2 regions of the Xylophilus sp. PBN-3R genome follow, and region 1 is predicted to be linked to the other one. Evidence: predicted binding sites of a transcription regulator. Region 1 holds the regulator's gene; the other holds the start of a gene.

Region 1 (4,441 bases):
CAGCGGCGGACCTGCAGCGCGCCAGGGTTCAGGATGTTGGTCGGCGAACCCTTGATGTAGTTCACCACGTTCTCGAACGCTGCGCCGAAATACAACTCGTAGCTGTCCTGTTCCACATATCCGATATGCGGTGTGCAGACGCAGTTTTCCAGGCGCAGCAGGGCGTGGCCCTGAAGCGGCGGTTCCGCTTCGAAGACATCAACGGCACCCATTCCGGGACGGCCCCGGTTGAGCGCGGCGATGAGCGCATCGGTTTCAACCAGTTCGGCACGCGATGTGTTGACGAACAGTGCTGTCGGCTTCATGCGTGACAGATCGTCAAGCGTGATGCTGCCGCGGGTCTCTTCGTTCAGCCGCAGATGCACAGACACGATGTCGCATTGCTCGAAGAACTCCTGGCGCGTGGACGCCACCTGGTAGCCGTCTTCCAGCGCCTTGGCGCGCGAACCTTCTCGGCCCCAGATGCGTACGTTCATGCCGAACGCGCGACCATAGCCGGCAATCAGTTGGCCGATGCGGCCATAACCCCAGACGCCCAGCGTCTTTCCCCTCAAGACCATTCCGACCCCGAAGTTGGGAGGCATGGACGCAGCGCGCAATCCGGACTGCTGCCACGCACCGTGCTTCAGGTTGGCGATGTATTGCGGTACGCGCCGCATCGCCGCCATGATGAGCGCCCAGGTCAGTTCGGCCGGTGCGACTGGCGAGCCGACACCTTCGGCGATGGCGATGCCGCGCTCGGTACAGGCCTCTACATCGATGTGCGGTCCAGCCTTGCCGGTCTGCGCGATGAGCTTGAGACGGGGAAGTTTTTCGACCAGTTGCCGGCTGATCTGCGTGCGTTCCCGTATCAGCACGATGACGTCGGCGTCCCGCAGCCTGACCGACAATTGGCCGATGCCTTTCACCGTATTGGTGAATACCTTTGCGGAGTAGGGGTCCAGGCGGGAGGCACACGGCAGCTTGCGCACCGCATCCTGATAGTCGTCGAGGATCACGATATTCATCTTCGTGATTGTGCCTCGCTACAACGCGGTCTCACGACGGCGCGCTCCGCAAAAACGTGAGTTTTGGTCTGCTGTGTTCAGTTGCTGTTGGCTCTCGGGTCCATCGTGCGCTGGGCCTCGCGGGCCGCGAGGCGATCAAGTTCGGCGCATACATCGGCCATGCGGCCCGATATGACCATGCGCCCCGCACATTGGCGCGAAGTTCCGTCCACCACCTTCAGCACCCGGAGCGCTGGGCGGTTTGGCGGGGAAGGCATCACGATTTCAGCGGCTGGCGGTGGTTCGATACCTGCCCCTGTTGCGGAGATGAGGGCGTTTGAAGAAAGAGGCACCCGGCGCGCGAGCCAGCCGGTGAGCGGAGCCATCCAGTGCCTGCCCGATCGCGGACGCAGCGCCGCGCTGGCGCTGGACGACATGACGGAAACCAGGGAAGAAGCGGCAAATCCCATGTGAAAACTCCTGGGCGACTGGCGCTACGCCATCGCAACGGTGGTTGTCGGACACAGGCAGGATTCAGGAAAGCAAAAACCGCAGCGCGAGGGTTGCCGGGGGGCTTCGCTTCAAACCGAAGCCCCCAACCGAACGCCCGCCACCTCTCGCCGCGGCTTGTGACTACATCAGCATGGTGTTGCGGATGAGACCAACGGCCAGGCCTTCGATTTCGAAGGCCTCGTCCGGGGCCACCATGATGGTGGGATAGTCCGGATTCTCGGCATGCAGTTCGATGCCGCGGGCGGTGCGCTGGAAGCGCTTGACCGTGACCTCTTCACCCAGCCGGGCCACCACGATCTGGCCGTTGCGGGCCTCGCGTGTGGATTGCACGGCCAGCAGGTCACCGTCCATGATGCCCGCATCACGCATCGACATGCCTCGCACCTTGAGCAGGTAGTCAGGCCGGTGCTGGAACAGACTGCCTTCGACGTGGTACGTCTGGTCGACATGTTCCTGCGCCAGGATGGGCGAGCCCGCCGCCACCCGGCCCACCAGCGGCAGAGCCAGCTGGGACAGGCCCGGGATGGCCAGCATCAGCTGCTGCGCCCGGCTGGTGGTGGATTGCAGTGCCGCACCGGCAGAATGCGTGTTCTTGAGCCGGATGCCGCGCGAGGTGCCGCTGACCAGGTCGATGACGCCCTTGCGCGCCAGGGCCTGCAGGTGTTCTTCGGCTGCGTTGGCCGACTTGAAACCGAGTTCTGCAGCGATTTCGGCGCGCGTGGGCGGGGCACCGGTTCTGGCGATGGCGTTCTGGACGAGTTCCAGAATTTGCTGCTGGCGCGCGGTAAGTTTGACGGGGGAAGGCAGGTCGATCATGGCAACTCCGGTAAGCGGGCTGTCTGGATATCCAGTACCTGTATTTTTAAACAGTTTTTTCGCGCTGGCAAGCACCGGCGTTGTGTGAATCGATGAAAATTGTCGTTTTAGGGATGGGCGGGACGATTGCGGGTGTGGGCGATGCTTCGGCGCCGCGCGGTTATCGGTCGGGCGAGGTGTCGGTGGATGCGTTGGTGGCAGGTGCGGGTCTGCCGTTGGCATTCGAGGTGCTGACCGAGCAGGTCGCGCAGGTCGACAGCAAGGACATGGACGGAGCTCTCTGGTTGCAGCTTGCGCTGCGGGTGGCTCACTGGGTCGCACAAGACGACGTGGCCGGCGTGGTGGTGACCCACGGTACTGACACACTGGAAGAAACGGCGTACTTTCTGTCCGCCACGCTGTCCCCTGCAAAGCCGGTGGTGCTGACGGGCGCGATGTATCCCTCCACCCACCGGACGCCCGACGGTCCCGGCAATCTGCGCGATGCATTGATGGTCGCAGCGCATGCTGACTTGCGTGGTGTCCTGGTCATGTTTGCCGGCCGCCTTTTCACGGGGAGCGAGGTTCGAAAGGTGCACCCGCTGCGCCCGGATGCCTTCGAGGCCGGTGATGCTGGTGCGTTGGCACGCGTGGAGAACGGGAGCGTGCTGCAGGAACGCCCATGGCCGATGTCGGATGCAGCCTTTCAACCCAAGGCCCTGGCCGGGCTGGAGGCCTGGCTCGCCGCCCGGCAGCCGTTGCCGTGGGTGGCGTGGATCACCAGCCATGCGGGCGCGACCGGTGCAGAGGTACACGCTTTGCTCGCCGCGGGCGTAAAGGGTCTGGTGGTGGGCGGTACCGGCAATGCCAGCCTGCACCATCGGCTTGAAGAGGCACTCGCGGAAGCAAGATCGCTGGGCGTGCCGGTGGAGATCGGCAGCCGATGCAGCCTGGGGGATGCCGAATCGGTGGTGCCAGGCTCGGCGGAGGCTGCACTGCCGCCCGCCAAGGCCAGGATCGCGATGCAGCTGCGGCTGATCGCGTCTTGACGGGGCTGCTTTAGCTCGACAGGGCTTCGAAGGCCCGGGCGGTGATCTGCTCGACAGAACCTACGCCGCTGATCTTGCGGTACTTGGGCGCGGCCGCAGGGTCCTGCGCTGCCCAACTGGAGTAGTACTCGACCAGCGGACGGGTCTGGGCGCTGTAGACGTCCAGCCGTTTCTGCACGGTCGCTTCCCGGTCGTCTTCGCGCTGGATCAGGTCTTCGCCGGTCTGGTCGTCCTTGCCTTCCACCTTGGGCGGAGCGAATTTGAGGTGATAGGTGCGGCCCGATGCAGGGTGCGAACGGCGACCGCTGATTCGTTCGACGATGTCGCTGAACGGCACGTCGATTTCGAGCACGAAGTCGAGTTTGACGCCGGCGGCTTTCATGGCGTCGGCCTGGGGAATCGTGCGGGGGAAGCCGTCGAACAACACGCCCTTAGCGCAATCGGGCTGGGCGATGCGTTCCTTGACCAGGTTGATGATCAGGTCGTCGCTGACCAGTCCGCCGGACTCCATGATGGCCTTGGCCTGCAGGCCCAGCGGCGTGCCGGCCTTGACTGCTGCGCGCAGCATGTCGCCGGTCGAAATTTGTGGGATGGCGTATTTCTGGCAGATGAAAGCAGCTTGCGTGCCTTTACCGGCGCCCGGCGCGCCCAGCAGAATCAGTCTCATGAAATTCCTCGAATAGTAAAAATCTGTGGCACCGCTGGCCGCACACACTCCCGTGAAGGGGGTGGGCATGGTGCTCTCGCTTGAGTCGAGAATAACATGCACACCTTTCGCGAAACCTTCGCGCCCCAGAGGCAAATGCCCCGGTTTGCCCTAGGTCAGCAGCGCCCTGACACGCTTCAGATCTTCCGCCGTGTCGACGCCCCCGCCGGGTGCTGCTGCTGTTACAAATACAGCGATCCGGCGCCCGTGCCATAGGGCGCGGAGCTGTTCGAGTGCTTCGGTGATTTCCAGAGGAGCCTGTTCGAGGTTCGGAAAAGCCCGCAGGAAACCCACACGGTAAGCGTAGATGCCGACATGCCGCAGTGGTGCTGGCGATGGCAGGACCGCTGCGCCCGGCTGGCTGCCGTCACGTTGCCAGGCGATGGGCGCGC
Region 2 (4,441 bases), 830 kb from region 1:
AAATACAGTCAATCTGGTGAGTGGTGGCCGGCAGCTACCGCCTGGAGCGCTTTCGGAGCAACAGCACAGCCGCCGTGACGGCCGCTCCCACCGCCACCTTGCGCAACACGCCAGCGCGGTCATGTTTCCACGCCGCGCCGATCCCCATCTCGCCCAGCACGTTGGGGATATGGCCGTGTACCAGGTCGCTGGCGACTCCTTCGACCACGTTCGTGCGGTCCGCCGCGAGAAGGATCATCCAGTGCCGCAGATCGTTCTCGCTGTACCTGAACGCGAGACGCCGCATGACGCCGCTGAGCCCGGATGGCGGCACGGTGCTTCCGAAGACCGGCGTGATCTTGCTGTCCCGCTCTGTGGAACACAGCACTTCGACCTTTGCTTCCTGTTGTGCGGGCTGGTCCCAGTGAAGCCCGGGAAGGCGAGCAGGCATGCGTTCTTTCGGGTACGCGGGCCTGTCAGCAGGGTCGAGGTCTGCTCCCCAGCCGGGGATGTGTGCGAAGCGTTGTTTGTTATCCATGATCGGTACCATTGGGTGCTCAGACGCCGGCCGGTAGCAAAACCGGCTTGATGCAGTTGTCCAGCTTGCTGGAGAAGAGGTGGTACGCATCGGCGACTTCCTCGAGGCGAAACCGGTGCGTGATGACCTTGCGCGGCTCGATATGCCCCGCCTGGATGTGTTCGATGAGCCGAGGCAGATGCCGCTTCACCGAAGCCTGGTTCATCCGGAGCGTCAGCCCCTTGTTGACCGCATTACCAAACGGAACAGCGCTGAACGTCGGTCCGTAGACACCGACGACCGAGACCGTGCCGCCCTTGCGCACCGAATTGATGGCCCAGTGGAGAACCGTGGCGGCGCCCCCTTGCAGCTTCATCTTCACGCCGGTGAGCGTCTGCATGAAGTTGCCTGCAGCCTCTGCACCGACGCAGTCGATGCAGATGTCGGGCCCGAGACCATCCGTCATTTTCTTCAGGTGGATGGCCATGTCGCCGACCGACTTGAAATCCACTGTTTCGCACTGCGCAAACTGCTTGACGAACGCCAATCGGTACTCGATGTGGTCGACCACGATGACGCGTCCGGCCCCGAGCAACCATGCTGACTTGGCAGCGAAGATGCCGACCGGGCCGGCTCCGAAGACGACCACGGTGTCACCCTCCTGGATGCCGCCCATTTCCGCGGCCTGGTAGCCGGTCGGAAATGCGTCCGTCAACAACACCGCATCGTCCTCGTCCATGTCCGCCGGCAGGATCGTCGGACCGATGTCGGCAAACGGAACGCGGACGAGCTCTGCCTGGCCGCCGTCGTAGCCGCCCGCGGTATGCGAATAACCAAAGATCGCCCCCACTGCCGTCGCCTCGGGATTGGTGTTGTGGCAATTGCTGAACAACTCGCGGCGGCAGAAGAAGCAGGTGCCGCAGAAGATGTTGAAGGGCACCAGTACCTTGTCGCCTTTCTTGAGATTTTGAACAGAGGGGCCGACTTCCTCGACGATGCCCGTGAACTCATGTCCGAAGGTCGTGCCTACCCGCGTGTCGGGCACAAGGCCGTGGTAGAGGTGGAGGTCGGAACCGCAGATGCATGCCCTGGTCACCCGGACGATGGCATCGTTGGGATGCTCGATGACAGGCTCGTCTTTCTCTTCTGCCCGGACTCGGTACGGGCCGCGGTAGTTCATTGCCAGCATGGGTTCTTTCGTGATTGATGCGCTAGCGTTCGCGTCTGCTCCGGCCGGTGCTGTAAGGCCTGGTCCTACGACTTTGTGGGCATATCACCTCAATTAAGTGGCGACTCATTTAAAGCGTGTGCAGCGCTTTTGTGTGTTCAAGTCATTCGTGCCCTGAATTACCAAGGAACACCGTGCAGGAACAAGGAACCGGTCACCGCGGTATGGGTGCAGGCTGTGAAAAAGCAAGTTGTGATCAACCAGGACAAAGGAAGACCCGATGACGAATGAAAAATCCAACTCCATGGGCGACGGCACCCAGCCAGACCGCATCGATTCAAATTCCGCTCAAGCGGTCGCGGATTGGGCTCGCAAGCTCGATTCGACGGAGATGCAGATCAGGGATGCCATTATCAAAGTCGGCAATCGTGCAACGGACGTTGAGATGCACCTCAAAGGCACTCGCAGCACGACAAACACGGAGCGCGTCGATGAGGTTGCTCCAAACCCTGCAAATACGGAAAAATAGCAGAAAAATTGAAGACTGTTTCCCGCCCGGTGCTACTTCGATATTCGGGGCCAAGCTGTGTGTAGATAGCTTCTTCATTGTTAAAGTTTTATCCCTTTCATAATCTGGAGACGTCATATGGCTGATGACAAATCAAACAGTGGCCCAGCAGATCGCACTCGCGTCAACGTCAATGAAGACTACGAATTGGCCTACTGGACAAAGAAGTTCGGTGTCGACGCCGACACGCTGCGCTCTGCGGTGAAGTCAGTTGGCGTCAGCGCCACCGCTGTCGAAAAGCAACTTCAGTCCAAGAAATAAGTGATTGCCAGGGCTGACGCCGAGAAACTTCACCGCTACAACGCGAGGCGCAACTTTGCGATCACCAGCTAGCCGGCGTGATGCTCAGCTGGGCGGTAACCAAAGGCCCGGCTGACGACACTGCCGACAAACGCATGGCGGTCCGTCAACAAGCTGCCGGGGAAGTGGCCCTGATCCGCATCAAGAATGCGCGACTCCAACCTAACAGCTAAGCATGACGCGCCGGCAGGTCATGCGTAGCTGTTGTCGAATTCAAAGATGACTGATGTTGGAAACCGCAGAACAAAATTCAGGAATCGGCGCCACGACCGGTCATAGCCTGCAGTTCATCAATCCGGATAGAAGCCTGAGCTTTGCTCAGCGACTCGTCGAAGTCGACTTTCGCCTCTTCCGAAAGCGTGGCCAGATAGGATTTCTGGGCCCCAGTCATCGGCTCATCGCCCGTGACCCATTTGGCGGGGTCCTTTTCCATATTTGAGTTTGCGGCCTCGGCCTGTACGTGCTTGTCGGTCATGGTGTTCTCCGGTTGTTGAAGAACTGACTATCGGAGGGCGCCAGAGCGCTGAACGTAGGCAAACATCGCAAATGCCTGTGGTTTCATACAGCACCAAGCCAACCAAATTGAGATCAAGTGGGTTCAGGTGTGCAGCTGCCCACCGCCGCCTTCCTCCCCTGTCGGTAATTCCGTAAAAAAGACGCTCAATTCAGAAGCTGCGCCACGTCGTCCATCGCGAAGCTTTCAAGCGCATAGCGGCGGCAGTGTTCGAGATAAGCCTTTTCATGCATGGCCGCCAGGTCGACAACGCTGTTCCACAGCCATGGCGGCGCATCGAGCGTTTTCGACCGGCGTCCTTTGGCAAGCTCGGCAGCCCAACGCACGCGGTCGGCCTCGGTCATCTGGCGCGCATGGGCTTTGCCCACGACGCGCGCAAGAAAGCGCGCCGCCCGCATCGCTTCGCGTTGGTCAACCCTTGCAAGTTCAAGCTTTAGGTCCTGGGGCAGCAGTTCGCGCAGCACGACTGCCCGTCCCAGTACATGGGCCGACGCCATTCGACCGCCGAGGTTGGGTGACATTCGCTGGGCACCGTCGAGCACACGCAGGGCGTTGTCCCTCGGCTGACCCGCAGACTGTGCCCTTGGTGCCGCTGCCTTGATGGCCTCTTTCACGTCGATGAGACAGAGGTCATGGCCCGTCGCCGCCTGACCGCCAACGTCAAGCAGAACCGCGTATCGAAGGTTGCCGAGCGAACTGCAGCCCTTCATCCAGTACGCGATATCCAGCACTTCCACGTTCGCATCGCTTTCGCGATATTTGAGACGCGCTACCAGCGCACTGATCAGTTCCTCGTCGAACAGGCCGGTAATGGCCTTCCGTTCTTTTGCGGACACTGGCCAAAACTTTTTTCCGAGCGGAATTCCGATGGTCTTGCCTTTGGTGCGTTCATGAGCGAGGTGCTTCCAAGTCCGCTGCTGCGCGCTTTTAAGGGCCACTTTGACTGCATTGGGCCTGGCGTTTTCCTGCACATCGTCCGGCGGCCCGAACGCGGATTCATATCCGTCGGCGATCTGCTCAACCATGCGGGCCGTCACAACGCCTGGAAGGTCTGATCCCCGCGCCGCCATGGCGAGTGACAGAGAAAGCCTGACCAGGTCGTGGACCGGGTTTCCCACGACAGTCTGGTCGAAGTCGCGAATCTGGACCTTGACCTTGCCACCGGTGTCCGAAATTGGCCCCAGATTTCCGACATGGCAGTCTCCACAAATCCAGATGGATGGGCCTTGTGGAAGCATGGGACCCGAGGTTTCGAGCCACTCGTAAAACTTCAACGTATTGCCTCTGACGTAGGCATGCGCGGAGGTCGCCATCTTTAAGTTTTTAGCTTTCAACAGGACGGGCTGACGCAAGTCCGGGCCTGGCATCAAATGGCTGTTTGTTTTATTCATGTCG

Evidence for each region. Region 1 encodes LexA, which represses DNA repair genes until DNA is damaged. Its sites were predicted from a motif close to ACTGTATNNNNATACAGT; they were not measured.
Region 2: the regulator LexA is predicted to act here: its motif matches at 3,082-3,099, upstream of AC3ANW_RS19255 (DUF3072 domain-containing protein).

What each region holds. Positions count from the first base shown of each region.
Region 1 covers NZ_CM173225.1:3,195,324-3,199,764, reverse strand. Annotated here, with positions in the region: gene AC3ANW_RS15195 (D-2-hydroxyacid dehydrogenase family protein) at 1-1,007, opposite strand, end outside; gene AC3ANW_RS15190 (hypothetical protein) at 1,085-1,456, opposite strand; gene lexA (transcriptional repressor LexA) at 1,620-2,315, opposite strand; gene AC3ANW_RS15180 (asparaginase) at 2,408-3,343, shown strand; gene adk (adenylate kinase) at 3,354-4,010, opposite strand; gene kdsB (3-deoxy-manno-octulosonate cytidylyltransferase) at 4,161-4,441, opposite strand, start outside.
Region 2 covers NZ_CM173225.1:4,028,191-4,032,631, forward strand. Annotated here, with positions in the region: gene AC3ANW_RS19230 (hypothetical protein) at 1-20, shown strand, start outside; gene AC3ANW_RS19235 (hypothetical protein) at 35-430, opposite strand; gene AC3ANW_RS19240 (zinc-dependent alcohol dehydrogenase) at 537-1,685, opposite strand; gene AC3ANW_RS19245 (DUF3606 domain-containing protein) at 1,945-2,193, shown strand; gene AC3ANW_RS19250 (DUF3606 domain-containing protein) at 2,311-2,493, shown strand; gene AC3ANW_RS19255 (DUF3072 domain-containing protein) at 2,783-3,007, opposite strand; gene AC3ANW_RS19260 (DUF2252 family protein) at 3,193-4,437, opposite strand.